4 regions of the Desulfitobacterium dehalogenans ATCC 51507 genome follow, and region 2 is predicted to be linked to each of the others. Evidence: riboswitches for the same ligand, from Rfam matches in the RefSeq annotation. Region 2 holds a riboswitch; each other region holds the start of a gene.
The links. Region 2 has a riboswitch for cyclic di-GMP ahead of DESDE_RS13780 (Na+/H+ antiporter NhaA). Riboswitches for the same ligand answer to the same signal wherever they lie in the genome.

Region 1 (7,569 bases), 1.9 Mb from region 2:
TAGGCACCATGGGAGCTGTTGGAATTGCCCGGAAGGCTGCCGCCGGGGAGGTTGTCTCTGGAGAGGGAGAAAATGCTCCTGATCTCAAAACCATTCGGACCACTTGTTCCCCCAACTGTACCGGGGCTTGCGGAATGAATGCTATTGTAGAAAATAACCAAATCAAGGCTATCATCCAAGCCGCAGATTATCCGGATGAGGATTATAATCCTCGGGGATGCCTGAAAGGTCTATCCATGATGAATCTGGTTTATGGTCCGGACCGCTTGCAAACTCCTTTAATTCAAAAAGGACAACCTGGTGTGGATGAGTTGCAGCAGGCTACATGGGAAGAGGCCCTTGATTATACAGCCCAGAGACTCAAGGGAATCGCTGAAAAGTACGGTCCCGAATCCATTGGAGTCGCTTTCCAAGTCGGCGGGACAAGTTATGTCCACAAGGGAGCCGTATCACGGCTGGCCACCTTAGCAGGATGGAATATTCATCATGCCTATGACCAAAATGGAGATCTTCCCATGTTCTGGCCCATGACCTTCGGTGTTCAATCTGAGGAGCTTGAACCGAAAGAATGGCTGAACTCAAAATATATGGCTATCTTTGGTTCTAATATTCTAGCGACTCGTCTTCCGGACGCCCATTTCCTGGTGGAGGCGAGAAACCGGGGAACGAAGGTGGTTGTCTTCGACCCCAGTTATAGTCCCACGGCCGCCAAAGCCGATGAGTGGATTCCCATCCAGGGGAGTAGTGATGCCGCGGTAGCCTTAGGCATATGCAAAGTCATTCTCGATGAGGGGCTTTATGATGAAAGCTTTATAAAAACCTTCACCGATCTGCCTCTCTTGGTGCGTACAGATAATGGAAAACGACTTAAGGCAGATGAAGTAGAAGGCCTGACGAAACCAACAGATACACCAGCCTACCGGGAGGTCTATGTAGCCTTTAATGGAGGTCTTTTGGCAGTTCATCCGGAGAAGCTGGATCTGCCTCAAGATCTTATTCTGGAAGGAGAAGCGGAGGTCCCGCTTAAGAGCGGAGAGAAGGTCAATGTTAAAACTGTTTTCCAGCTTCTTAGGGAACAACTGCATGACTATACCCCGGAAGCCGTGGAAAAAGAATCGGGAATGGGGCCGGATACCCTTGTCCGTATAGCCAGAGAAATGGCCACTGCCAAACCCCTTCATATCGTCTACGGGGCCAGTAATTATCAATGGTATCATGGGGATCTTAAGGGACGGGCCTTGGCTCTAATCAATGTCCTAACGGGGAATATCGGGCAACCGGGTGCAGGGATTTCAACCTATGCCGGGCAATATCGAATCCGCTTAAAAGTAGGTGAATGGTGGGTTCCGGAAGGACGCAAGCAAAACTGGCTGCCCTTCCTCTATGTCCTTAATGGGCCTACATCCCGTATGAAAGCCGCCTACCCAGAACATGGAATCAAGGCCTTGATTTTCGGCTGGGGGAACCCCTTTGATCAACACAATATGGCTAATATTCTTCGCGAACGGGTCCAATCCGGAGAACTGGAATTCGTGGCAACGATGGACTTCCAAATGACCACAAGCTGTGAGTACAGTCATGTGGTTCTTCCAGGAGTCACTTGGTACGAAAAAATGGATCTGGTAGCAACTCCTGTCCATCCTTACCTCCAGCTGCAGCAGCCGGCCATCCCTCCTGTTTATGAGGGGAAACCCGAGCTCTGGATTATAAGAGAATTAGCAAAACGTTTGAACCCCGAATTTGAGAACTATTTTTACCCTGGACTGGAACCGGATCAGGCAGCCGAAGAGGCGATCAAACTCATGCTCCGCACCGGCGGGCCGGCGGTGGCGGGGATTAGCCTGGAACAGCTCAAGCAGGGACCGGTACGCTTAAAATCACAAGTTCCCGGCGATCGGCAGATTCCCTTTTATGAGCAAGTTCATTCAAAACTGCCTTTTCCACCTCAAAGTCTCCCCGCTAAGTTGGAGCAAACGGCTCAATTCGTCAAAAGCGGGCGGATTGAATTCTACAAAGATGAGGACATTTTCCTGGAATCGGGAGAACAACTGCCGGTCCATAAGCCGCCCTTTGTAGAAAGTGAATACGCTCTGCACCCGGAGGCCCGTGAGAAATATACCTTCAACTTTGTTACTCGTAACGCTATCTACCGGGTGCATTCCACCCATTCCAATAATATCTGGATGAACGAGCTGCAGGAAGGCAAAGCCAGGGTTTGGCTCAATCCAACGGATGCTGATGAAAAAGGAATTCGGGAAGGGGATGAAGTGGAGCTCTATAATGCCCGGGGAATTCTCAAAGCCTATGCTGTTCTTGATCCCGGAGTGGGGCGGAAAGTCGCCATGTTTGAACAGGGCTGGTGGAGCCGTTATCTTAAAGAGACTTCCTATAACAGCTTAACCTATCCCTTTATTAAGCCCACCCATGAAGCCTATTTTGTACCGGGGATGTGGGCCCCCAATACCGCATGGAATGAATGCCTCTGTGATGTTAAAAAGGGTGGTGAATCTTAATGAGATTGGGAATGGTCATTGATAGTGATAAATGCATCGGATGTCGTACCTGTACAGTTGCCTGTAAGTCCCATAATGCCCAGCCCCCCGGAACTTGGTGGAATCGGGTCTTTACTCTCGGGAGTTCCTATCATCAAAGCGCTGTCGGTGAAGAGGGGAATCTGCAAATGAACTTCCTGCCGGTGTCCTGTCAGATGTGTGACAATGCGCCCTGTGAAAAGGTCTGCCCTGTAGGAGCTACTTATACGGATGAACGGGGAGTCGTTTTGGTTGATTTTGAACGGTGCATCGGCTGTCGGTATTGCATTGCTGCCTGTCCCTATAATGTTCGGCAATTTAATTGGGAAGATCCGAAAGAAGCCAAGGAGCGGGCTGGATATAAAGAGGACTATGAATATGGCTATCCAGTTGATGTAAGGGACAAGGATAGAAGGTTAGTGTATACGCCCAACCGTCCGGTAGGGGTTGTGGAGAAATGTACCTTCTGTTTCCAATACACCTCCCAAGGGGAAGAGCCGGCTTGTGTTCAATCTTGTCCTTCCAGGGCGCGGATCTATGGCGATCTGGATGATCCGGACTCGGAAGTAAGCCGCTTAATCCGAGAACGTCAAGCCTTTCGTCTCAGGGAGGATTTAGGGACCCAACCTAAAGTTTATTATCTGTCCGCCAGCAAGCTCAACCGGTAGAAATTATAGAAAATAAAAAGAGTGATGACAAAATATAATCAAGAGAATAGAAAGGGTGAAAGAATTTTGGCACAGAATAATGTGGTGACCACTCGAACGGTGCCTGCTGCCGGCAAACCCTTCAATGGGATGCTTGTGCTGGCGGTAATCCTATTGCTGATAGGCTTGAGCGCCTGGGGATTTCAATTCAAGGAAGGTCTTATTGTCACCAATATGCGTAATTCCTTCAGCTGGGGACTCTATATTGCCACCTTTGCCTTTTTTGTAGGCATCGCTGCAGGTGGGTTGATCGTATCCTCCTCTGTCTATCTTTTTAACCTGGAGAACCTAAAACCCCTGACGAGGATTGCTTCCTTGTCGGCCTTTGCCTGTACCCTGGGAGCAGGGGCTATGATTCTGCCCGATATGGGTCGCATCGACCGGATCTATAATATACTCCTCCACCCCAATGTGAACTCTCCTCTTGTTTGGGATATGGTTGTTATCAGTGCTTACATGGTCGTAACCTTCTTAAGTGTGTATGTCCAGCTTCTTCCCGATTGGAAAAGGGAGGGACATGGTTTTTTTAAGGGTTGGACCAAGAACTATTCCCAAGAGGAGATAGAACGTTTCTCCCAAAAGTGGTCGAAGCGTGTGGCGATCATTGGCTTGCCCTTTGCCGTACTGATTCACACGGTCACTGCTTTGATCTTTGCCACCCAAGCCTCCCGGGGCTGGTGGAACACGGCGATACTACCCCCGGACTTTATTGCGGTAGCGGTGGCTTCGGGAACGGCCCTAGTGCTTTTAATTTCCCTCATTTATGTAGGGAAAGAAGGGTTTACTGAATATCAGGATGCCTTTAAGACGTTAGCCCTCATAGTAGCCGGTGCACTCCTGGTTCATTTTTTCTTCGTGGCTGTAGATCTGCTGATTCATGGCTGGTGGGGAGGGACCGAAGGTCATGAACTTTTCGCCCTTCTCTTTGGCCAATATGGGATGATCTACGGCATAGAGCTTCTTTTGCCGGCCTTTACCATGCTGTTTTTCTTTACCCAAAAGGGCAAAAGTACACGGCAAACCCTAATTCTTGGTTGTGTGCTGCTTTTTATAGGGGTTTTTGCCCACCGTATGATGCTGATGTTCCCGTCGTTTAATGCCATACCGTTAAGCTTCACTATTCATGGTACCGGTATCGAGGCCTGGGCATATCCTGTAGCCATCGGTGAATATCAAGAAGGAATATCGTCCTTTACCAGTTCCTGGCCCTATTTTCCCACGGGGATCGAAATGGCTTTAGGACTCTTTCCTTTTGGCGTGGTTCTGTTTGTCGTTTCTTTAGCCTTTCGATTGTATTCCTTCTTGCCCAGCTCTCCGAAGAAATAAGCATCCCTAGTGCATAAAAGAGCGCAACGAACGGGTAAATTCGCTGCGCTCTCATTTTGCGCTCCTAGAATGTAAATTGTTTAACTCTGTCTAAATAGCTTACTCCAGAATGGACTCGATAAAAAGAGTGCGCTTCTCCACGAGATTGTATTCTTTCGCTTGGACATTGGAAAGCTCGTCGTCGGCGACTAAAACCCTGACGATGGGGCGCATGGGCAGACTCTTATTTTGATCGACGATGATACCTGTTTCTCCGGTACTCAGTTTAACGGTACAGCCCGTGGGATATGCGGCAATATGTTTAAGAAACGTGATCACCAGATCCTTAGAGAAAAATTTCTCTGCGCTACCCATAAGAATTTCACAGGCTTCATGGGGCGGGATGCGGGTATGTCCTGGGCCGTCATTCACTAAATTATCATAGAAGTTAGCAATGCCTACAATCTGTGCCCACTGATGAACGGCATCTCCCTCCAGTTTACGGGGATAGCCGTTGCCATTGAGACGCTCATGGTGCTGGAAGGCAATATGGGCGCTCAATAAATTCAGTTCCCGTTTTGTTCTGAGTATATCGAAGCCGTGATTGGTGTGAGTTTGGTAAAGCTCCGCTTCCTCAGGAGTAAAGGGCTCTCGCTTATTTAACAGCTTCTTGGGCAATTTCACGGTGCCGATATCATGAAATAAGGCACCGATGGCTAATCCTTCCAGACTTTCCCGCTCCAGGCCTAAGGCCTTACCCAGTACAGTGGAGAGAACACATACATTGACGGAATGTGCAAAAATTTGATTGTCATAGGTCCTCATATCCGCTAATCCGATGAAGATATCCTTTTGGAAAAGGACATCCTGAATGATGTTGTCAATGTTCTTTTTTACATTAAAGCCATCAAAGTCTTTTCCTACTTTCACAGCTTGTACGGCATTATCCAGGGACGCCATGGCCTCACGCCGATGTTCTTCGGAGATAACATCCTCCACCACGATATCCTTACTTTCCTCGTCGTCAATATAGAGAATGCTGATACCAAGGGTTTTCAAACGTTCTATATAAGACTTGGTCAGAGACATTCCTCTTCCCAGGAGTACACGACCGTCATTGGTATAGATGGTTCGCCCCAGGATATCTCCTTCTTGAAGCCTGTTTATACTTAACTGACGCATTGAATTGTTCTTCCTTTCAAACTTATCTTCATAGATCAAATTTATAAAGAGGGGATCAATTTATAAAAAAGGGATATAAAATTAAAAATCGCCATGTGAACTGGCGACAAAGTAGTTTAAAGCTTAAGGCTTCGGTGGCTTGGCAATCATCAGGCATGTCCTGGAAGACCCATAGCTTTGCGTCCTTGGCTTTCGCCAAGTTTGCTATTGTCGACACTAAAGTGCAGGCTATACATATTTTATGTATCTAAAGTATAAGTTTTTTTATCACTCATCCTATTATAAATGTTAAGTTTTAGCTTCACAACATCTTCTCGCCCAAATGGGGAATTTTAAATAATAGGGTACATCCTCTATGAATCACGGAATATCTATGTTAGAATAGTCAGAATAGTTTATCTTTAAAGCGTTGAGGTGAAAAGAAATGATTCGTGAAGTTTATCCCCAAATTTATTTAAATGAAGTTCCATTGCCGAAAAATCCACTGAAGGCATTAAATAGCTATATTATCCTTTCCGAAGACCGTCCCCTGATTTTTGATACGGGGTTTAATAAGGAAGAGTGTAAAAAGGCTCTTATGGAAGGGATTGCTGCATCAGGCATTGATCTTAAACGGACAGATTTAGTGCTGACCCATATGCATATCGACCATTCCGGACTGGCCGACTATCTATGGAAACAAGGGTGTAAGGTCTATATCGGGAAGAAAGATGGCACCCTGCTGAATAACTTCAGAACTTCTCCTGAACTTGTGCTGAACCATCTGAGTGAGGGCCTTAATTTGAAACAAGGAATCGGGATAAAGGAGATAGAAGCCTTCGATATAGCTCCTAAGGAGCCTTTTGAATACACTCCACTGCAAGAAGGGGACTGTTTGGAGGTGGGGCCCTATCAATTCGAAGTTATCGATATTCCTGGTCATAGCCCAGGGCACATAGGTCTGTACGAAAGAAAGCATAAGCTGTTTTTCGGCGGGGATCATATTCTTAATGAGATAACTCCCAATATTACCTTTTGGCACTACAAAATCGATAGTCTGGGAAACTTTATTGAAAGCCTGAACAAGATTCGCCAGTTTGATATTGATTGGGTGTTTCCAGCTCATCGCAGCCTTATTCGAAACCACCGGCAACGAATTGACGAATTGATAGCTCATCACCAGGAACGACTCGAGGAAATCACCGGGATTCTGTGTGATGGTAAAAAAACCGTTATGGAGACAGCTGCAAGAATGCGCTGGGATTTGAACTATAAGAGCTGGAATGATTTTCCCCTAACCCAAAAGTGGTTTGCCTCTGGCGAAGCCATGGCTCATCTGGAGCATCTGGTGTATAAAGGAGAGGCCCAGCGAGTGAGTTTCGATGGGAAGCATAACTATGAATTGGTTAATCCGTGATAAAGGGAATTACTTCAGAGGGAGTTTGGACAAATAAAGTTAGCCCGCCGGTTCTCAAAGGGAATTGGCGGGCTAACTGTTTGAGCACATTTTATGTACTTGGAAAAAATCTGAAAGCTAATTCTCCAGGATTTTGCTTTACACTGGTCGCTAGATAAGCTGCGCAGACAAAACTAACGCTCAAGCTCTTCGCTCCGAAAGGTACACCTGCGCCGCTAAGTCTTCTCTGTGGCAGGCGGCTTGGGCGAAACCCTCGCCCGGGTTTCGTGGCCAAATTGCTCCTCGAAAGCACTGCTTTCGCACTTGTTCTCAATAGCCGGTTGGAAACGTCCTGTTTCCAACCTTTCTCCGCTGCGTGCTTTCGCGAAGTTTTGTTTCCGCTCGCTTAAATTCGCTCACTCTTGTAAAGCAAAATCCTTGGGCTGTCTTTCGGGTTTGAGCGGCGCGT
Region 2 (7,569 bases):
ATTTGGCAGTTCGCCTTAATGTCAGTCGTGCTTCTGTTCGAGAAGCCCTTAGTGCACTGGAAATGATGGGGCTTTTGGAGATTCGCAGTGGAGAAGGAACCTATATTAAGAAAATCAATTTAGATTCTATTGTGACACCTTTAACATGGGTTTTGAGTATGGAGAAAGATACTATTCTGGAATTACTGGAAGTTCGAAAAATGTTGGAGGGCCAAACCGTGGCTTTAGCTGCCAAAAGAGCAGCTTCTGACGATCTGAGTGAGTTGGAAGAGGCCCTGAAAGCTATGTATGACGATGTACAAACCGGTCAATTGGGGGAAGAAGCGGATCTGCGTTTTCATTACGCCATAGCCAGAGCCAGCAAAAATAAAATCCTGCTCCGACTTATGAATGCTATATCAGATACCATGCATCAATCCTTAAAAGCCAGTCGGGTGCGCCTTTATGAAGAGCATGCTACACCTGAAATCTTATATAAGGAACATGTTCTCATCGTAGATGCTATTCGGATAAAGAATGATGAACAAGCTCGTCATTATATGCTGGAGCATTTGGCGGGGGTTGAAGAACGGCTCTTGAGCTATTACTCCAGTAATAATGTCTAGGATGGTATGACCAAGTTGTAATGCTGATCCCTTATCTTTTGGGTGGTCAGTTTTTATTTTATTTAAATTATAGGTTCAGAATTGAGTAATTTATTTTAATTGACAGAAATATTGCTAGTCAATGCAGAGTTGTTCGTGATAAACTTAAGTGAGAATTGAGGGCTATCCTTAAGGAGAGAGTTAACATTGGAGCTTAAACCGATTAAGACACGTAAAATTTATGAAGAAATCGTGGAGCAAATTCGTGAACTGGTGGCTCGTGGAGAGCTTAAACCCGGCGATCGATTGCCTTCAGAGCGAGATCTGGTGGAGCGATTAAAGGTGAGTCGCGCTTCGATTCGGGAAGCCCTAAGTGCATTAGAATTGATGGGCTTGCTTGAAGTGCGTAGCGGTGAGGGAACTTTCGTCCGCAAATTGCGTTCCGAATCGGTGGTTGCGCCTTTAGCATGGATGCTCACCATGGAGAAGGGGACAGTGCTCGAATTGCTGGAGATTCGTAAGATTCTTGAGGTTCAAGCTGTAGGGATGGCTGCTGAGCGTGCCGAGGGAGAGGATTTAAGAGAATTATCCGCGGCATTAGAGCGGTTACAAGACGATTTAAACAGTCCAACCTCCGATGGCTCCTCGGACCATCGATTTCATTATGCTATTACACGTGCAACAAAGAATAAGATTATGATCCGGCTTATGGACACCATATCGGATCTTATGAAATACAGTCTTAAGACGAGTCGTTCGAAGCTGTATGAAGGAAAATATACACCTGCTCTTCTTTTTCAAGAGCATAAAAAGATTTATGAAGCTATTATGGCAAAGGATATACAAGGAGCAAAGGACTTTATGCTCGCCCACCTTACTGGGGTCGAGGAAGAAATCTTAAAAGGCTTTGATGAAGAAAATAATGCAGCAAAATCTATAAATTGATATGCTTTAGATAAGATATGAAAATATTGGGACAGAGCGTAAAAGGGCTCTGTCCTTTCTTTTCTCTGTTAAAACGTTTATACTAAGCTTGATGAAAATTTTTTTAGGGCTTTTGCAGGATAAAATAGATCAAGCGTTGTTCTAAGAGGTGAAGTAGATGCTAAACACATGTCAAATGATCTATCATCATAAGAATTGTTTAAATACAAAAAAACCCTATGCTAAGCCTTGTCGGTTATGTATAGAGGGTTGCCCTCATCAGGCTATTTCGGAATATCGCGAAATTGATGCCAAAAAGTGTACCGAATGTGGGGTGTGTATGGCCGTTTGTCCTAGCGATGGCTTTGTGGATCGTTCGACAGACCTCCTGCATACTTACATTGAGGAAGGTGAGGAGATTACTCTCAATTGTCCTCAGGCAGCACCTTTAGGATTTGAGATCCCCTGTTTGGGGATAATTGATGGTGATCTGTGGCTTACCCTAATGCACGCCGCGAAGGAGAAGAAGGTTATCATCCATACGGGGAAATGTGCAGAGTGCCCTGATAAAAGAGCCTGTGCTTTAAGTGTGAAGAGCTTCAAAGCCATCCATGAGGATTGGCCGGATCATCCCCCGATAGTCATCCAAGTAAGTCCTGACCAACCAGAAGAAGCTGAAACACCAGGAATTGGTCAAAAAAGCAGAGCTGCCCTACCCAAAAAGCCGGCGGAAAAAAGAGGGTGGAAGCAGAAAGGTTGGGAGAAGCTCGAAAGCATATTACCTGGGTTGACAGCTGATGAAGCCTACCCAATCCCCCGTACGCGCCAATTATTAGTAAGGCGGATGGAAGGAAGTCCCCAGGACAAGATCCCAATCCCTGCTTTGCAGGTGGGAAATAAATGTACTAACTGCGGGGTTTGTGCAGCCATCTGCCCCCAAACAGCACTTGCCAAGAGAGAAAATGGAGAGGAACTAACCCTTATTTATGAACCTTATAAATGCGTCCGCTGTCAGCGCTGTGTCAATATTTGCAACCCGAAGGCCCTGGAATTTGTGCAAAAGCAACTGTCTCATCGTCACTACACGGGTAAAATTCTTCTCCATAAAGGAAGTCCTAAGCATTGTACCCGTTGTGGTAAGCAAGTATTCGATAATTCTGAACCCCCGATGTGTGTCGCTTGCGCTTCTTCCTCAAGTGATAGCATCTTTAATTCTTAGATTCCTAAAATAAATAGAAAACACGGCTAAGCCGTGTTTTCTCTGCCTATCAGTGATTTCGTTTTCGGTAGGGCAACAGTGGGAAGACTCTTTCGTGATTAATGATTGTGATGATTACAGCCACAGCCACAGCTATGGCCGTGCACATGAAGAGCGGGGGAAGCGCCATCTTGTCCGGTGGACTTTTTCTTCGCAGGTTCCCTTAAGAGTTGATTCGTTAAATGCCGAGTATGAGAAAGTGGCTGTTGCTGAACTTCCAAAGCCAGCTCGATGGTTTGGCGCAGGGTTTCATTAGGTACCCCTAAGGCTTTGGCATCCGTAACGGCTGAACGAAGGTTGGCCAGGGCATTCGTAGCTGCGGCAGCAGATATTTGTATTAATAAAGTTGTTTTTTGATCCAATTCCATAGTGACTCCTCCCGTAGTTGAATTTAAACCTAATATAGCATAAGAATGCGATAATCACAAAAACTTTAAGCAAATTTATGTTTGTACAGTCAAAGAGGATATTGAGATTCAAGGAAGGATTAAAGATGAAAGAAGAACGTGTTATTGTGGTCGGAGCAGGAGCAGCCGGACTTATGGCTGCGGGGCAAGCTGCCTTAAAGGGGGCTGAAGTTCTGCTCATCGAAAAGAAAGAACGCCCTGGACGGAAAATCGCCATTTCGGGTAAAGGACGTTGCAACCTAACCAATGCCGAGAATGTGGGAGATTTTATCCGGAATTACCCAGGCAATGGGCGTTTTCTCCATGGGATCTTAAGAGAATTTGATAATGTAAGACTTCGCGACTTCTTCTCCCATTATGGTGTTGAGACCAAAATAGAACGGGGAGGGCGAGTATTCCCTATCTCTGATGATGCCGAGCAAATCGTTGAGGCCTTGCTCAAGTATAATATGGATGCGGGAGTGGAGTTGGCTACCGGACAAACGGTGGAAGAGATACTTCTTCGTGAAGAGAAGGTCTGGGGTGTGCGTTTAGGCAATGGAAAAATCCTTGAAGGAAAGTCGGTGATCATCTGTACGGGGGGCGGTTCTTATCCAGCTACAGGCTCCACAGGAGATGGCTACAAGATGGCTCATAAGCTAGGCCATAAGGTTATCCCCCCGCGGCCATCTCTTGTTCCGTTGAGAACTCACGAAGACTGGGTGACTCAGGTTCAAGGGCTTTCCCTAAGGAATGTGGAAGCCGCTTTGTGGTATAGCGGGAAAAAGCAGCAAACAGAATTTGGAGAGATGCTTTTTACTCACTTCGGTGTCTCCGGCCCGATTATTCTTACTTTGAGCCGCTGGGCGGGAGAAGTATTGGCCCGCGGAGAAAAGGTTCACCTGACTATCAACCTCAAACCTGCCTTGACGGCAGAACAATTGGATCAGAGGGTACAAAGAGATTTTAAGAAATACTTAAATAAGCAATTCAAGAACTCACTGGATGAGATCCTCCCTAAAAGCTTGATTCCCATAATCATCCAATTGTCTAAAATCCCCCCTGAGAGAGTGGTCAATAGTATCAATAGGGAAGAAAGAAAATACCTGGTGCATTTGTTGCAAGAGCTCCCTTTATCCATCAAAGAGACCTTACCTCTAGCTGCAGCCATCGTGACGGCTGGAGGAGTGGATGTCAAAGAAATCGATCCGAAGACCATGGCTTCCAAAAAGGTCAAGGGTCTGTATTGGGCCGGAGAAGTAGTGGATGTGGATGGAGTGACAGGAGGCTATAATCTGCAAGCAGCTTTTGCCATGGGATACCGGGCTGGCCGAGGAGCGGGAGAATACGCTTTAATAAATGACTAGAATCTGCACGCTCTAAAAATAATAATCATGTCTTAGTTCTACACAGGACGCATAAACTGGTGATGAGGTGAAGTTTATGCGTCCTTTGCAATTTTTTAGTAAGAATAAGAAGCGAAATGGATTTATTCCTCGTTCCGGGAGAACCACAGCCCGTGCCAATAAACGTCGGCATAATTATTCGTCAGGTCTGCTTAAATTCGAGAAGGCTATTATTCGGGCGGTCGTTCTCTCAGCTGTCTTCTTGGTTTTAGCTCAGATGGCTTTAGGGTTAGCTAAAGATCCTGTGGATTATTATATTTCCGTGGCACAGAACGTAGAAGCGCCTTCCTTGGACAGTACGCCGGTATCAAGTACGGTCACACCGAATTTAATTCAGGAAGCGACTTCTCAAACATCCCTGATAACCCTCAAAGCTGTTCCCGCCGCACCGGTCCGCGTGATCCAAAATGGAAAAGTTCTCGGAACCTTAGCACGAGGGGAATTGGAGATCCCTGTTCAAGGAGGAATACTTCAGTTGGATGGAACCAATGTATCCGCCATTGTGCGCATACAGGTGATCAGGAAAGATTCCGCCCTGACAGAGCCTCGGCTTAATCAGACGGTTATTATCGAGCATAATGTCCAAACTTTAAGAGTCAGCCGCTAGGACATGGGATAAAAGATGTTGCTCGGTTATTGCCTGAGGCAGTTTATCTATGCTATACTAAATTATTAAAAATTAAATATTTCTAATGGTTGGGGCAAACTTTGTTAAAGCAAAGGACGCTAAAGCTATGGGTCTAAGGTCGTTGCGCAAGATCGACTAAGATCGCCAAGCTACAAGTGCTTAGAACTTCTTAGGGGAGAGTAGTTCCTTTTTGGACTACTCTCTTTTTGTATGCTTTTTTAGGAAAGGAGTGCTTACAGGACCGCGACATTATGAATCTGTCTATCCTATTTACACATTATTATTGACTTGAGGGGGAGATCCAGTGAGTACGAAGAAAAAGACTATTAATTTTTTGCAGGAGTTTTCAATACCATTAATTCTAGGTGTTCTTATTGCACTTGTTTGGGCTAATTTAGCGCCGGAGAATTACCATCATTTTGTGCACAATGAAATTATGGGAGACCTATCCCTTCATTTCTTTGTTAACGATATTTTTATGGTGTTCTTTTTTGCTATAGCGGCTGTTGAAATCACCCAGAGCCTATTGCCTGGAGGGAGCTTAAATCCCATTAAACGGGCCGTCAACCCCTTAATGGCCACCCTTGGCGGTGTTCTGGGCCCGGCCCTTGTATTTATTGGTTTAAATGCCCTGATAGGGAGTTCCGAATTCGCTAAAGGTTGGGGCATACCTACAGCCACCGATATCGCCTTAGCTTGGTTAGTGGCAAGGGTAGTGTTTGGGGCTCATCATGCTGCCGTCTCCTTTTTATTGCTCTTGGCTATTGTCGATGATGGCATCGGTCTCATGATTATCGCCTTCTTTTACCCTGACCCCGCCAATCCGGTGGCCCCGATCTGGTTATTGCTCACTGTGGGAGGGATGCTGGTCGCTTATCTGCTTCGACGCAAAAATGTTCGGAGCTACTGGCCTTATATCGTCTTAGGGGGAGTGCTGAGTTGGGCAGGGCTTTATCTGGCTCATATTCATCCGGCTCTGGCCCTGGTTTTCATCGTTCCCTTCCTGCCCCACCCTCCCAGGGAGGAATTCGGCTTGTTTGAGGATGATCCCAAAGATCATTCTACTTTGAAAACATTTGAGCACGAGTGGAAAATTTTCGTGGATTTTGGCCTGCTTTTGTTCGGGTTAACCAATGCGGGCGTGGAGTTCTCGGAAATCAGCACCCTCACATGGCTCATTTTCATTGCCCTCTTAGGAGGAAAAACTCTGGGAATATTCCTAATGGGCTCTTTGGCAACAGTTATCGGCTTTCCCTTTCCCAAGGGCATGGGGTATAAAGAGCTTCTTGTGGCGGGCGTGGTAGCGGCTATGGGACTCACAGTCGCCCTGTTCGTTTCAGGCGTGGCCTTTATCGATCCGGGTCTGCAAGGAGCAGCAAAAATGGGAGCCCTCTTCAGTGCAGCTTCGGCAGTCATTGCCCTGGTCGCGGGTAAAGTGCTAGGAATTAAGAAAAGCCAAGACACTCAAGCTTAATTCTGAACCCAAATCTGTATGGTCATCCGCAATGGATTTTTCCTGTAGAACTATAGATTCGTGCTTGAAAGTTGATCGGATGCATCATATAATATAATTTAATATCCAATTCAACATCTGATGTAGAGATATGTAGTTGTAGGACGGTTTAGTTTTCTATTTTTCCCCCCAATTGAATAATGGAAGGATGGTAGGACGGTGGAATCAGATAATTGACACCGTAGGTGTCTTTTTTATTCTCTTTTTTAGGAAATGTACTAATGTCTAAAAGTACATAGTGTAGTACTATTAAAGATGGATAATCTAATCAAAGGAATCCCTTAAGGGAAAGGAATGAATAGAATGGTTGCAGAAAGTAAGAAAATTGCTATGGCGGCATTGCGCATGGCCATGGCCGAAAGCCGTGAAGAAGAAGCACACTTGAAGGATGGTTTTGGTCGCCACGGAATTCGTACTGTGGCTGTGGATTATGGCGGTGAGTATCTTACAGCTATTAAAAAAATCGTGGAAAGGGCCATAGTTGCCGCCAAGCGGGAAGGGGTCATTAAGGAAACCCATGGAGATGAAGGGGCTGTTGCCGGAGCCACCCGGGAAGCATTGAGTCAGATTATGCCAAAGGCTATGGGATTAAATATCGGTGGGAAAATCGGTATTGCCAGGAGAGATGAACATTTGTCGGTGGCGGTTTTCTTTGGAGTGGGCTTATTGCATCTGGATGAGGTGGCTGTGGGCCTGGGACATAGGGCGTCTCCGAAAGAAAATATGGATTAAAAGGGAGATGAAGTAATGTGACGAGGGTTCGTGGTATACGTGGCGCCATTACGATTCAAGAAAATGATGTAGAACAAATCCGTCAAGCGACACAGGAACTCTTGCAGGAGATGATGATGCGTAATTCCTTAGCGACGG
Region 3 (7,569 bases), 1.2 Mb from region 2:
AAAGGCCAGTATAGCCGCAGCATTGGCCCCCAGCTTAATTTCTGCATCTCCTTTTTCTAACCTTTCAATTACAAAGGCGATATTATTCTCATCATCATCTTTGAATAATTCAATTCCTTCATTCATTAGATATTCCAATGCACGTTTAATGCTGTCCTTTAGTTTTGGATCCTTATTGAATTCATATGCTTCAAGCATTGAATAAGTCGTGCTTGCGTGCCTTAATATGTTGTAATGAGGAACAATTTTATCAAAGCAAGGGAAATACCCATAACAAAATTTTCCAGCTCCATCAATCTGATTGGATAAGAAATTCGAAGCGTTACTTATAATATCTCTAAGTAATGCTTCATCAACCTTCTCTATTGACCGGCGCCCAACTTCATGCCCCTCACTGCACAAGGGATAGCATTTCATTCCATCATGGAAAAATCCGAGGGTGGTAAAGGTGTATATATAAGCAATGGAATTTTCATCAAACTGATATTTGTTTCCTGTATTCCTCTTGAGATAATAGTTGATATTCTTCCATACTAAATGCTTCTTTTTTTGATAGGAATCTTTTACATCGTATATAAACACATTTGAATTCACTTCCTGCTCTAAAAAAGATATATTAAACATATTGTCCAAGGAAATTCCTTCTCTAAAATAGTTTATCTTGATTTCAGAAATATATCTTATAAACTCTTGATATGGATACGCTTTTATTTTTCTGACGATATCTGCTTTTATCCAAATAGGATTGATCTCTGTCTCTTTGATTTTTTTCTTCATTAAGTCTACTGCATTTTTCCAACTGACTTCAACTGAGTTGCCTATTCCTTTCGTAACATAGGCTCTGGAGTTTCCGTCGCTAAAAGATAAAAAAACTACGTACTTTGGCTTGTTCGAAAAAAACAGTTCCATATTTTCTGACACAACGGTTTTTTGTGCAAATATTTGATCTTTCAATTCATCAAGCATTTTTTTTAGATCAGAATCGTCCTTAATTTTGTTAAGTCGGTTCACTTAAGTCTTCCTCTCTAACTTTCATCTTTCTTAGTCAAACCTATTGTTTTCATCTCTCTTAAACATTTTACTACACATATTGTTAAAAAAATCGATAAGGCCGGAATTAAATCACGGCCTTATCAGTCTATATTGGGTTATATTTCTATCATCATCTATGCTTTCTTAATTTTAATCCTAAGGCGGCCATTAAGGTACCTATGCCGTAGAAGAGCCCAGTTCCGGCACCACCAGTCTGAGGCAAGGCGCTTAATGGTACTTCTTCATCCAAAATCTCTATTGTACCCGCCGGTATTTCTTCATCTAAAATCTCTATTGGACCCACCGTTACTTCTTCATCCAAAACCTCTACTGGACCCGCCGGTATTTCTTCATCCAAAATCTCTATTGGACCCACCGTTACTTCTTCACCCAAAACCTCTACTGGACCCGCCGGTATTTCTTCATCCAAAATCTCTATGTCGGCGTCAGCGTCGGCATCGGCATCAGCGTCAGCGTCGGCATCGGCGTCGGCATCAGCGTCGGCATCGGCATCAGCGTCGGCATCAGCGTCGGCGTCGGCGTCGGCATCGGCGTCGGCATCGGCATCAGCGTCGGCATCGGCATCAGCGTCGGCATCGGCATCAGCGTCGGCATCGGCATCAGCGTCGGCATCGGCATCAGCGTCGGCATCGGCATCAGCGTCGGCATCGGCATCGGCATCGGCATCAGCGTCGGCATCGGCATCGGCATCGGCATCAGCGTCGGCATCGGCATCAGCGTCGGCATCGGCATCAGCGTCGGCATCGGCATCAGCGTCGGCATCGGCATCAGCGTCGGCATCGGCATCAGCGTCGGCATCGGCATCAGCGTCGGCATCGGCATCAGCGTCGGCATCGGCATCAGCGTCGGCATCGGCATCAGCGTCGGCATCGGCATCAGCGTCGGCATCGGCATCAGCGTCGGCATCGGCATCAGCGTCGGCATCGGCATCAGCGTCGGCATCGGCATCGGCGTCAGCATCGGCATCAGCGTCGCTGTCAGAATCCGAATCGCTGTCGGAGTCCGAATCACTATCGGAGTCGCCATCGTCATTCGGAGTAAACCCAGACCCACCAGCCCATCTTACTTCATTAACAGAGTCTTTTCCTGTTCCAGAACCAAGCGTTATTTCTCGTATTTCGCCATTCACTGAATTCGAAACGGTAATTGTATATTTATTTATTACTGTATTTTTTCCGTTACCTTCTTGTACATAAATGTCAAACGATCCCTCAGGAATATTTCCTTCGGCAACAATCTTCCAATCCTTATTTGAATCAACAATAATTTTTAATGACCAAGAGTTCTCTGCGTCATCGCTGCCTCTGTACATTTCGGAAGAAGCACCATTACCATTCGATGTGTGGTCGCCCTCAAAATCAACTTTAACATTACCCCATCCATTGCCGACTGTCTCTCCACCAGATTGGGAGAGAGAGGTATTCGAGGTTATTGTATAACTACCCACACTTGAAGCAGATACATCATTATTTGAGGCTGACCTTATGCCGACATTTGATAAATCATCATCAGAATTAACATCTTGATAAACTGAATCATCAGCATCAGCGTCAGTATCTGAGCCAGCGTCAGCATCAGCATCTACGTTAGTATCCGCGTCAGCGTCGGTATCTGTATTTATATCGTATACAACCCCATCAACGATCAACAAACCATTCTCCAATTGACCAGAGTCATCACCAGGCTGTTCCTGTTGAACATTGGTATTAGCAAAGGCCATCGGAGTTTGTGCGATCGGTCCAAATGTTGCTATCGTAAATGCCGCAGTTGATGCTGTAAGTCTAAGCAACAATTTTCTTTTTTTCCTCTGGTTCCGTTCCCAGTTTGCCTGCTTTCTAGTTAAATCATTTGATAATCTTCTCGACAAAACCTTCATCCTCTCTACATTAGCTTGCAATGTAAAGGTGGGTTGCACTATTTGCTCCGCGTGTTTCAAGTGCCCATATAAGAAACACGTTTCAAAGCATCCCTTTAAGAATCTAAAAGCCTAAAATGATTCCTCGTCAGAAAAATGCTATAATTAAAACTCTTGCTATCATTATCTGTTTCGTCAGTCACATAGCAGTCATAATTTTGAAAATCAACTATTCTCTTTTTTGAGTTTCATCTATGAACCATTACCAGCATGTATTCAGATGCCGGATCTGGTCTTTCTTATTTGCTGCAAATAAAAAAACCACATGTTTCACATCCCTGTTTGACTCGGGAGAATGAAACATGTGGCAGTTGGATTGTCTTCAATATTCATACACTTTGTTAAAATCCTTAGCGTTCTTTACCATTGTAATCTTAGGATTCTTTGCGATTACCTGAAGATCATAGGTCGTGTCGATTACGATCCATTGGCCCTTGCTCTCGTCGTATACCTCATTCCACGCATGATAGCCGGCGGCATTTTTCGGAGCATATCCCTTAACTAATTTTGCAGGCTTTCCCTGACTTCTCAGCATTGCCGCATATAATGAAGAAAAATCGTAACATATCCCCTTTTTCTCGGCAAGGGTCTGATCAATTACCGGAAGATAATCGGTGGACAGCGTAGCAAGCTTGTTGTAATCATAGGAGTTGTTCTTAACCATGTAATCCCATAATACAGTAGCCTTCTTTCCCAGATCGTCGATATCCTTGGTGAGTTCCGCCGCTTTCGCGACGGCCTTGGAGTCCACATTCCAGTTGATAGTCTGAATCGAGGTCAGGTACACGGAATTGGGATTGGTTATCTTCACATCGACGCTCTTGGATGCAATCAGCTTGTAGGAGTTTCCGGAGGTATTGGCAAGAAGACTGATCTTATACGTTCCGTCGCCCAACTGCAGCGGATAACTTTCTGTCTTTCCGGAGCTGTTGATATCGTAGGTATACTTCTCGTCCTCTTTTTGAATCATTACCTTCGTTTTACCGCCCCCGTCATAGGTTATACGGATCACTCCTTTGCCAATGTCGCTCGTATTGAAATAATCGGCTGCAAATACTTCGGAAGCCCCGGCCATAATCCATATAACAAATGCAGCTATGCAAAGCAGTAATCTTCTTTTCATGCGTTCCGCCTCCTTATTTCCATGTATCCAAAGTATCTTCCGCGTCATCAGATTTGTTGCCGGCCACTGCTTCCATCATTAATTTCAGCATTTCCAATTCGCTTCTGAAGTTTTGGCACTTACCGCCTTCCGCCCATGCAATGCTGCCCTGCCAGGTAGCATTCTGCTGAAATTGTATTTGTATCGTAAACGTAGCCTTACAATCGTTCTTTTTTGTCGACTCACTCATAAGAAGCCCTCCTTAATCTATTATATACCTAACTGCTTGGTCAAAAAAAACATATTTTTTCATCGATCGTCTTAATTATGGGATGCCCCAGTCACAATTCAATCATAAAAGATACAATATTTATTTTTGCAGATTATTTCTTTAAGGTTTCCGCAATCATGCCTATCATTTCCAATTCACTGCGGAACCGCTTGGTTTTCTGTTCCGGAAGCCATGATAGTGTACCCTGCCAGGTCGAGTTCTGACGGAACTGGACGTGAAGAAGAAAGGCTGGCTGCTTGTCTTTCATCTCTTCCGGAGAAACTTCTCTGAGTCCGCGGGGCGGATGCTTCTCCTTCCTGGACGGCGACTCGCTGAAGCTTCTCTTCTCATGTGTCGCCTGGGGAAAATTGACGTAATCAAAAAAGTCGTCCAGAATGCTTAACATTTGTCTTATGCCCTGAAAATCGATGGCGATGGCGTAGGAATCGTTATAAAGAGTCCCCGCAACATCATGATTCTCCGTTGTCTCAATCATCACCTTAAATTTCGCGATGTTGCTCGAAATAGTACTCTTCTCAAATTGAAACATCTCTCTCCTCCAATTCGATCGGATCGAGTGACTGAAATTGCCCAAAAACTTCAATGCTGTTATGGAAGCCGCTTTCGTTGATCTTCCACACAAGTCTGTTCAATACCGTGTTGGCGTCTTCATATGTAAGGTTGGAAAGCAAGAGAAGAAACTGCGTCCTCCCGTATCTTGTAACGACGTCATCCTTGCGCAGGGAGGAAACGATGGCATTTTTTATCTTATCGAAGGTCACGTCCAGACTCTCTCTCGGAAGCTCCTTCTTGTTTTTACCCGTAACGGTGAGCAGTGCGATAAAAATAGATTTTCCCGACCGGAGCGCCGCTCTGGCCTCAAGCTGATAAATCATTTTAAATTGTTCATAATTACAGTAAACAGCGCCAAGGATCTTAGCCACTTCTTTCAGGTTATCCTTGATCAAGGCGATATCCTGGTTCAGGGCCGTATTTTTATTGGTCGCGTCGTGATAGAGCTTGGTTACCAGATCGGAAGGCCTGACTCCCAGTTCGTCATAAAACAATTTATTCACATAATTGTAATGATCGACGGCCTTGTCGTGATTCTTCAATCCGATCAAGGCTTTGAGCAAATTAGCATGGTTCGTTTCTACAAATGGATCGATGACAATCGCTCTGTGGCAGATTTCTTCCACTGATCTGAAATCTTCTCTTTCCAGCAGGATTTCACAGCAGGCGGCCACGGATTCCATATAGATGCGCTGATAATACACGTTAAAGGGAACGATCCACTCCTTGAATGAGGACTGAGGCATAAAATTCCCTTTATAAATATTGATCATTTTTCGATATCTGGTGAGAAGTTCATCTTTGCTCAGACTTTTCTGCTGGGTTTCCTTATAGACCGCTTCCAACTCATCCACATCGACAATGCACGGAACATTCTTATTCCATACGTAAGCGCCGTGCTTGTAAAGGATAACCTCGTCTTCCAGATCGAGTGAATTCTTCAGCGTTACTCTCAGCCTGTAAGCGAGGTTCTTTAGCGCATTGGCGGGATCCTCAATTTCATCATCCCTCCACAGGGCCTGGATCAGTCCGTCCATTGAAATTTCATTATGGCGGTTCACCATAATATATTCAAGAAGACTCCAGATCTGCTTTCCCCTGACCTTATCTCCGGATAGCATCCGGTCGTTGCTGCAAAATGAAAAATCACCGAGCATCCGGATCTCAAGAATCCTCTTATTCACTTTGCCTCCGGTCTTTTCCATCAAATTGCCTCTCCTTCAATAATTTCAAAAAATATTGCGAGTCAATATAATGAATTATAATGGGTCAACAGATTTATAACTATTATTATCTACTACTTTTTTCTAAAGATCAATATTTCCTGGTAAAAATATGATATAATTTGCAAAGGTATCCCGATTCAATAGAATATACTCTCTTAATTCCTTATAATGCTATAATAACGAAATGAAACTCTGACAGGAATGATCTGTATGAAAAAAGTTTCGACCTGGCTCATCATAACAGGAATCATCATCATTCTCATACCGATCGCCGGTTCTCTGTATACAGGCTATCAGCAGGACAAACTTTACGATGAATATTTGAACACTCAGGAAATGAGAAGCTCAATAGAGGATTTGGATACTGCCTTTACTTCTGTTCCCTCCGATTCCTCCCTATCCGAAGAACCTGCGAAGCTGGCGGTCCCGGCTTATAATCCCACAGTCATCGGACGCATCAAAATCCAAAGTGCATCGATCAACCTTCTTCTGGTGGAGGGCACTACTTCCAAGGACCTTAATTGGGGTGCCGGACATCTTACTGCAACGCCGATGCCCGGTGAAATCGGAAATTCCGCCATTGCCGGTCACAGGAACCATACCTTCGGCTCCCTTTTCAGCAGATTGGGAGAGGTGGCAATCGGCGACCGAATCACCGTCGAGTACAATAAGACCGAATACATCTATGAAGCCTATGAAATACTCACCGTACTTCCTGACGACACCTCGGTATTGGCACAAACAGACGATGCTGCCATTCTTACCTTGATCACTTGCGCTCCCAAGGGATCCGACACGCACAGGCTGATCATACATGCGAAACTTATCTCTTAAGATTTTCCTATCGACAATGGAGGTAATGCTATGAAGCAACTTTCATTCAGGGATCTTGCCGTTTTTTGCGAGCAGATTTCCATGATGATTCGCTCCGGGATCATGCTGCATGCCGGCATGCAGATGATTGCCGATGATACGTCAAACGTACAAAAAAAAGCTATCTTTCAGGATGTCTCAACGCAGCTTGCGAAGGGTGACATGCTGGATGTAGCTTTGAGATCCTCTCCTGTCTTTCCCGAATATATGATCCATATGGTGGAAATAGGTACAAGCTCAGGCAAACTGGACACGGTATTGACTGCTTTGTCCGCCTACTACAACCGTCAGCAGTCGATGAGAGATCACATCAGAAGTGCAGTCGTGTATCCCTTTGTTTTGATTTTAATGATGTTAATCGTTCTAATTTTTCTGGCCGCCAAAGTCCTTCCGGTCTTTGAACAAGTTTTTAAAAGCCTGGGAACACAGATGTCCCCTTGGGCCTCCCATATCATGAAAATCGGCTCTCTCTTCAATCAGTATTCGCTGGTGCTTGTTTTGCTGTTTCTACTGCTTGTAGCCGCAGGACTTTTCATAACGAGGACGGAATCAGGCA
Region 4 (7,569 bases), 1.2 Mb from region 2:
GCTGAAAAATGTGGTGAGGTCTGCCCAATTGGCATCCCATGACCTCAGGATCGATGGATATTTTCTATCCCATTTTTCCCTGAATTCCTCCTTGGCATACTCCGCATCATCAAGGTTGACCGCACCGTAGATTTTCTTCAGGTCAGCGCAGATGCTCTTTCTGTCCTTGTACTGTACGAATTTTGTTGAATTCCGTATCTGATGGACGATGCATAATTGTTGTTTCGTCTTGGGAAACACCGCGTTGATAGCTTCACCAAGTCCTTTCAAGTTGTCATGACAGGCGATGAAAATATCCTGTACGCCACGCTTTTTAAGGTCGGAGCAAATCGAGGCGTAAAAACTTGCACTCTCGTTTTCGCTGATCCAGATGCCCAGAATATCTTTCTGTCCGTTCATATCGATGCCCAGCACCGAGTAGACGCATTTGTTGATGATTTGGCTGTCCTTGCGGCTTTTGAATACGATCCCATCAAAGTAAATAATGGGGTAGAGCGACTCCAGTGGCTGGTTTTGCCACTCGTTGACTTCGGGAAGAATTTTATCGGTGATTTTGGAAATCAGTGTCTGGGGGATCTCTGCTCCGTAAATCTCCCGCAGATTATCTTCAATATCGCGCTGACTCATTCCCTTGGAATACATAGCCAGGATTTTCTGTTCAATTTCATCGGTTCGGGTTTGCCGTTTTTCCAGAATTCTCGGCTCAAATTCGCCGTTTCGGTCGCGAGGTACGGCAATTTCACTTTCGCCGTAATCGCTGATGATCGTCTTACGGTTATAGCCGTTGCGACTGTTGCCAGAGTTGTTTCCCTCAATGCTGTTTTTTTCATAGCCCAGATGGTCTTCCATCTCGGCTTCCAGCATCTGCTCGATGGTTCCGGCGAACAGTCTTTTTAGTTTCGACTGAATATCCCCTGTGCTTTGGCAGTCTTGCATCAGTAGGCTGATCAGTTCCATTTCCTTGTCAGTAAGAATGTTTTTCGATTGTTTCATTTCATAACCTCCACTTTTGTTGTATGTGGAGATTATTGCCATTTACACAGGTGTTTAGTCAGTCTCTGAGGCACATAAATTCTGTGCGCTCAAGGCTTTTTTGTTATTAGGCTCTGTTTTCTATAACGACCACAATGCAAAGATTATTCAATTTTAAGCTTCGCAACTTGAGTGAGGAGTTCGTGAGCCACATTTTCTAATTGCCCGGAGGAATGAGCAATCGTTTCGATTGAAGCTAATTGTTCTTCTGAAGAAGCTGAGATTTCCTGCATACCAGCCGAGGCTTGTTCAACCACTGCGGAAATATTCGTGGCTTGGTCAGCAACTTCTTTCGTCTGATTATTGATTTCCTCTAAGGCTATGGAAATTTCATAGGAGTTTTGCGCAAGCTCAGTAATTGAAGCAAAAATCTTCGCAAAGCTTTCTTTAGTATCTTCTGCCGAAGATTCCATAACAACAACGCTTTCTTTAGCCTGATTCATATTATTAACGGCTTCCGTCACCTTACCATTAATGCCATTGACAATATCTTCAATTTTCTTGGTGGAACTGCCGGATTGTTCAGCGAGTTTGCGAATTTCTTCGGCTACGACGGCAAATCCTCGTCCTGCATCACCAGCACGGGCTGCTTCAATCGAAGCATTTAATGCAAGCAGATTGGTTTGTTCGGCGATACTGTTGATTGCACTGATCATGTTGCGAATCTCATCGGCCATTGTGGCCAGTTGAAGGATCGATTGACCAACAGCATTCGAATACTTGTTGTTTTCTTCTATTTTTTGACTTTGGCGTTCAAGAGCCTCTTGACCGGCTTTAGCAAGCTCTAATGATTCTTTGGCCTTGACTGTACCAACATCTGTTTTTTGCGTAGCTTCGCTGACGATATTATTAACCGTATTAATCGCATCTGTTGAACCTTGAATCATTAAAGCCTGATTGCTATTGCCTTGAGCCATTTCGTTTATAGTTGTAACGACTTGGGTTAAGCTCTGAGTGGTTTCCTCAGTTGTTGACGATAATTGCAAGGAATGAGATGCTAGCGTCGAGGCAACCTCTTGAATGTTGACTACAAGTCCCCTTAAGTTTTGAGTCATTGTCTTAAGACTATCATAAAGTTGGCCGATTTCATCTTTTGACTTAATTTTAATTTCAAAGTCTGTCAAATCTCCGCTCGCAATTGTTTCGATAACGGAGGATAACTGGACGAGTGGCTCGGTAAATCGTTTTGAAAAGATAAGGCCCAATAAGCCGACAACAATGCTCACAGCTAAGAGCAAGCCGATTGAGGTATACAGGAGTCTATTAGCGGAAGCCATCGCCACCGAAACAGGGGTTTCCACAGCGATTAACCAGCCCGTCAGTTCGTTCAAAGTATGGCTGGCAATAACCTCTTCACCTTGAATATTGGTCGTTTGTATAGTCATATCCTGTCCGGTAAAACCTGTTTGCACAAATTCTAAAGAGCTAAAATCTTCTTGGTTTTGAACATATTCGATAAGGGGATGGGCCAATACGGTCCCTTGTCTGGAAATCACATAGATGCTTGAACCACCTTCTGAAAGCTCTGTGACAAAGTCACTGAGCTGAGCGAGTTGAATGTTCGCTTGAAGAACCCCGACAATGTTATTATTCATATCACGAACAGGTGTAGAGATCACGACAATCAATTCACCGGTAGCCTTTGCGACGAGAATATCGGATACATACTCTTCTGTACCGTTCATGGCTTGCTTAAAAAAATCTCGCTCATTGATTTTGGTTAAGGCATCATCATTACTTTTAACGACTTGTTGTCCTTCGGTATCGTCGAGAGCAATAATAAGTTCGGGATTGACTTTAACGGCATCCAGCAGAATATTTTTCGCATTAGGTAAATCGAAATTGCGAATGGCCGGTTGATTGGCAACCATATGTAAGGTATTGAAATTTTTATCCAACATCCCGTTTATTTCAGCTTTGGCAATTGCTATTTTGTCCTGGCTTAGCTGATAGGAACTCTGTTGGGAGCTTGAGATAAAAGAGGGTATGGATACGGCAGAAAAGATTAACAGTGGAATTAAGCTAGTAGCTAAGAGCATTGAGAATAAGCGTGCCTTGAGTTTCAAAATAGTTCCTCCTCACATAATAAAATTTGTTCCTACTAGAAGAGCTTGACCATTTACTTTATGGTCTTGACCATATTACCGAAGACTTATTCTAAATTAGGACTGAAAAAACAATAAAAAAAGCCGCATTCATTTAGCGACAGTAAAAGAAGACTTCGGCAGCTTGGCAACCATCAGCATGATCTGGAAGGCCCATAGCTTTGCGTCCTCAGCTTTCGCTAAGTTTGCCTTTGTCGCAATATAAGGAAGTATATCTAAGTATAATGGTATGTGGTATGTGGTATGTGGTATTACCTAATCAATTCTACTATAAATTATTACAATTTGAAAGGTAATTCGTAAATAAATCTATCTTCTCAAATAAACCCTGTAGGTTATCTCTACGTCAAAACTGTTAATATCCTTAGATGGTTTAATAATTCGATCAACATACTCTTGAAGGACTTTTTTCTTTTCCTCTTCATTGGCGGAAAAGAGGAAGTCCTTTTGCTTATTTATCCATGCTGTCTACCTTAATCCTAAACGTATTACTGTTCCTTCTTTTCCATTTAAAGTGGCTAGGTAAAATATTAACTAGCCGCTTATGACAACAAAAAGGCCAGGGTAATTCGCCTGGCCTTCCTTTGATTGTTTTAGAAAATTACACCAAGAGCAATCAGGATAAGAATTGCGATAAAGATAATTCCTACGCCAACGCCAACGCCAACACCTGTAACTGGGGGGACAGGGAAGACAGTGGGACGGCTGGTTACAATTGGTCCAATGTGTGGTGGAGCACCGACCGGTGAAATATGAGGAAAATGACTAAACCCGCCCATTAATATTCCTCCTTCCTTAAAATTTTGCACTTAGACTAGAACACGATTCCCATTGCGATAAGCAAAAGAATGATTACAACTACGATTGCAATACCTTCGAATCTCTCTTCACGACGTTCAACTCCGTCAAAACCAAGTGCCATTTGAATTCCTCCTTTACTCGAAGATACTACAGTTTATGCTTTGTCTATAAGACTTGCCACAATATGGGAATTTGCGCAAGGCGGTGATGCAGTTGTGCAGATGTAGGTTATATAAGCCTAAAGAGGCAAACGCAAAGGAGAATTGCGTTAACGGCCACTGATGAAATTAAAGGAATACCTTCCTTTTTGTCAAATATTATTAAATTATAATCGGTATATTTTATAGTTTCTAATTTTATTATAGGCTAATAGTCTCTGTTTTTATTAAGGTTAGAAGGGGAGAAGGTATGGTATACATGACACTATTGAAGCTACTATTAAAAATGCTGGTTGGGGAAGAAAGAAAGCAATGCAGGAGCAAATTGACTTAATAGAAAGATCACTTTTAAAAGGGGAAAAACTATTGGCAGTTGGGGCCTCTTTTCCGGATCCGACTGAGCAAGTTTATGTAACGGATAAAAGAATCATCGTCCAAAAGATAAAAGGCTTTAACAGCACCAAAAAGGAAATCCCTCTATCGGCAATCGGTTCAGTAAACAAAAAGTTCACGCTTTTTCACGGCGGCACACTACAGATCGTGGCATCTAACGATTCTGCAACAGTGGAGAAAATACCGTTGGATGTGCTACAGGAAGTTAAGCGTATTATTGATGAATTGCTAAATCAGCCCGTACAAGATGATTCAGTGTTGCAACAGGCACCATTACCAGAGCAAATCACTGTAAATTGTCCCGGATGTGGGGCTACAAATATTAAGTAAGTAGGTAAAACTATTTTTTGCGAATATTGTGATAGGACCTTATAAATAACTTTTTGGAGAAGTTGAGACATGAGAAACTTACTGTGGCATTACCCTCAAAAATATAACATAAACAAAAACGATGACCTCCAGTTTTAGTTTGCATCACTTCCACCGCCTGATGACGTTACTACAGGTTCCCAGCCAAGTTTACGCATGGCAGCCTGGGCAATTGATATTGCTTGGAGCTCGGACAGATTGTGGCTTCTGGCTTCCCCATGAATTTCTACCATCTCCGGTACAATATTGGTTGCAAGACCTCCTACGGCTATACAAGGGAAAAGATAGCATTTTTGCTGAATTTGCGAATATGCTTTGACAGATAAGTGTCATTAGCTGTATACACTTTAGAAGGGGTGTGCCTATGAGTACTGTATCGATGGCTGAATACTATATTCGAGAGTCACTTGAACTCAATCTTTTTTGGACAAGGATTATAAAAGAGCACTTTATCTTCATGCAAGCCAATTTAATGTGCAAAGATGTTGCTTATATCCAACAGGCCGAAGAATTTAAATGTCTGTTTGAAGGCTTTTTACATCAAACAATTCGTTTGTCCAATGGAGTTATCAGTCCTGAGGTGTTATTATCCGGGGAATTGTTGACAGGTAAGACATTGTTGGCTGAACAAAAAACAGTAGAGTTAACCGGGATTAGGATTGGAATACCGATCACTGTTGAAGAGTCGAATTTAACTCCAGGGCCCTTGTCCACGCCAGTATTAAGTCCCGAACGCGTTGCCAATATTTCCGCTTTAAACGAACAAATTTTGACCTGTGCCAGTTCTGTTGCTGAATTTATGGAGAAAGTGTATCAGGATGTTATCCATTGTCGGTTATATACCACCAAGTTACCGTCCATTTATGCCCATCAACGCCGTGAAACCCTCAACTATATTACACTTTTACGACGGTTACAGAATCGTCAAGTGCTCGATCCTTATTCCAGTGTGGCCGAAGCAGAAAAGTTTTGGAACTACAATATGATGGTACATGCTGAAGCGATGAGGCAACTCCTGGATTTTTCCGAACAGGCAATGATCAAAAAAGCAAATGATTTCGCCCTGTACTTTCACCAATTGGTTAGCAAATTTCCCGATGATGCAAAACCACCAATCAACCTGGGACAAATGACGAGTGAAAGTCGGCGTGCTACAGTTGCCATCCGTGATTTCAAAGCGGCAAGTACAGAGATGCTGCTTGCGTGCCAACTTAAGGGGGCTATGACCGCTTTGCTTACGGACCATCTTTTGCGGGAAGCAAATTATTACCTTCGCATAATAAACAGAGGAGTACCGGAGTTTAAGGGCGGAAAAGGGTGGGCTTCTTATACTTAAAATAAAAAAATTGTATAGCAAAAAAATAGGGGTTAGGCACAGGGCCTTACCCCTTAATAATTATCTACTCTTTAGTTTATACGGATATTTCACTGTAAGAGAGTGCAAAATAAACTTTAAGACTATGACAAGGCTATATGGAGGGATCATCATGAGCGAAAGGACAAAAGAGTATTTTACAAAACCACCTCAACCCTATTGGATGGCCTCAACAGCCAATACTGATTATTCCACCTTGGATAAGGATATGAAGGTTGACGTGGCAATTGTCGGAGGCGGTATTACTGGTATATTATGCGCCTATTGGCTGAGTAAAGAGGGAGTAAAAACAGTAGTACTTGAGGCGGATCACATTTTACAAGGTACCACTGGGCATACCACTGCAAAAATAACCTCACAACATGAATTGATCTATCAAAAGGTACAAAAACAAATAAGCGAGGAATTTGCCAGGCAATATGCAGATGCCAACCAAACCGCCATAAAGATGTATCAGTCGATAGCAAAAGAATATAATATTGAATGCGATCTTGTCCCACAATCCGCCTATGTATACACTCTTGAAGATAAATATAGTGAGGATATTGTCAATGAAGCGAATGTCGCCTCTTCCCTTGGCATTAAAGCTACATATCTTGATAAAATACCATTACCATTTGATATAAAGGCTGCTGTACGTTTTGATGATCAGGCACAATTTCATCCTCGCAAATTCTTGTTGGCTCTTGCCGATAAAATCACCCATAACGGAGTTCAGATAGTTGAACAAACCAGGGTTGTAGACATTGAAGACAACGGAGATCATGGTGATTATGTTTTAATGACCGACAGGGGAACAAAAGTAACAGCACAAAGGGTTATTATAGCTTCTCATTACCCATTCTATAATAAACATGGAATGTACTTCACGAGACTATATACGGATCGGGCCTATGCCGTTGCCATCAAAATGAAGGAGAACTATCCAGGTGGTATGTATATTACAGCAGAGGAACCTGGTCGGTCACTCCGCAGCCAAACTTCAGATCAAGGGGAATTAGTATTTGTTACAGGGGAACATCATAAAACCGGACAAGGAGAGGATACAATTAAACATTATGAAGCACTAGTGGATTTCGCAGAGCAAACCTTTCCCGTCGAAGATATTCTCTATAGATGGTCTACACAGGACTGTATGACATTGGATGGCTTACCTTACGTGGGGCATTTCACGTCAAATACTCCCCGATTATATATTGCAACTGGGTATGGTAAATGGGGAATGACGAACAGTATGGCCTCTTCAATGATATTAAGAGACTTGATTGTACACGGAGAAAGTCCTTGGCAGGATGTTTATAATCCATCAAGAGGAACTATAGGGGCCTCCGTCAAG

Region 1: it holds a riboswitch for cyclic di-GMP, as region 2 does, so the genes downstream of both, DESDE_RS04640 (HD-GYP domain-containing protein) here and DESDE_RS13780 (Na+/H+ antiporter NhaA) in region 2, are expected to answer to the same signal.
Region 3: it holds a riboswitch for cyclic di-GMP, as region 2 does, so the genes downstream of both, DESDE_RS22730 (LPXTG cell wall anchor domain-containing protein) here and DESDE_RS13780 (Na+/H+ antiporter NhaA) in region 2, are expected to answer to the same signal.
Region 4: it holds a riboswitch for cyclic di-GMP, as region 2 does, so the genes downstream of both, DESDE_RS19365 (methyl-accepting chemotaxis protein) here and DESDE_RS13780 (Na+/H+ antiporter NhaA) in region 2, are expected to answer to the same signal.

The regions. Positions count from the first base shown of each region.
Region 1 covers NC_018017.1:971,215-978,783, forward strand. The annotation lists gene DESDE_RS04625 (molybdopterin-dependent oxidoreductase) at 1-2,513, shown strand, start outside; gene DESDE_RS04630 (4Fe-4S dicluster domain-containing protein) at 2,513-3,199, shown strand; gene nrfD (NrfD/PsrC family molybdoenzyme membrane anchor subunit) at 3,266-4,564, shown strand; gene DESDE_RS04640 (HD-GYP domain-containing protein) at 4,664-5,725, opposite strand; cyclic di-GMP riboswitch class I at 5,856-5,941, opposite strand; gene DESDE_RS04645 (MBL fold metallo-hydrolase) at 6,150-7,121, shown strand.
Region 2 covers NC_018017.1:2,855,891-2,863,459, reverse strand. The annotation lists gene DESDE_RS13810 (FadR/GntR family transcriptional regulator) at 1-605, shown strand, start outside; gene DESDE_RS13805 (FadR/GntR family transcriptional regulator) at 792-1,529, shown strand; gene DESDE_RS13800 (4Fe-4S dicluster domain-containing protein) at 1,687-2,727, shown strand; gene DESDE_RS13795 (hypothetical protein) at 2,826-3,134, opposite strand; gene DESDE_RS13790 (BaiN/RdsA family NAD(P)/FAD-dependent oxidoreductase) at 3,260-4,519, shown strand; gene DESDE_RS13785 (hypothetical protein) at 4,596-5,165, shown strand; cyclic di-GMP riboswitch class I at 5,249-5,343, shown strand; gene DESDE_RS13780 (Na+/H+ antiporter NhaA) at 5,491-6,660, shown strand; gene DESDE_RS13775 (HutP family protein) at 7,003-7,431, shown strand; gene aroH (chorismate mutase) at 7,449-7,569, shown strand, end outside.
Region 3 covers NC_018017.1:1,679,043-1,686,611, reverse strand. The annotation lists gene DESDE_RS08210 (glycoside hydrolase family 88 protein) at 1-1,011, opposite strand, end outside; gene DESDE_RS22730 (LPXTG cell wall anchor domain-containing protein) at 1,163-2,929, opposite strand; cyclic di-GMP riboswitch class II at 2,948-3,031, opposite strand; gene DESDE_RS08200 (transglutaminase-like domain-containing protein) at 3,291-4,091, opposite strand; gene DESDE_RS08195 (hypothetical protein) at 4,105-4,320, opposite strand; gene DESDE_RS08190 (hypothetical protein) at 4,454-4,891, opposite strand; gene DESDE_RS08185 (AfsR/SARP family transcriptional regulator) at 4,878-6,119, opposite strand; gene DESDE_RS08180 (class D sortase) at 6,351-6,974, shown strand; gene DESDE_RS08175 (type II secretion system F family protein) at 7,005-7,569, shown strand, end outside.
Region 4 covers NC_018017.1:4,040,601-4,048,169, reverse strand. The annotation lists gene DESDE_RS19370 (IS256 family transposase) at 1-957, opposite strand, end outside; gene DESDE_RS19365 (methyl-accepting chemotaxis protein) at 1,137-3,098, opposite strand; cyclic di-GMP riboswitch class I at 3,253-3,337, opposite strand; gene DESDE_RS19360 (hypothetical protein) at 3,731-3,916, opposite strand; gene DESDE_RS19355 (PH domain-containing protein) at 4,409-4,819, shown strand; gene DESDE_RS21880 (hypothetical protein) at 4,954-5,091, opposite strand; gene DESDE_RS19350 (DUF2935 domain-containing protein) at 5,223-6,194, shown strand; gene DESDE_RS19345 (FAD-dependent oxidoreductase) at 6,346-7,569, shown strand, end outside.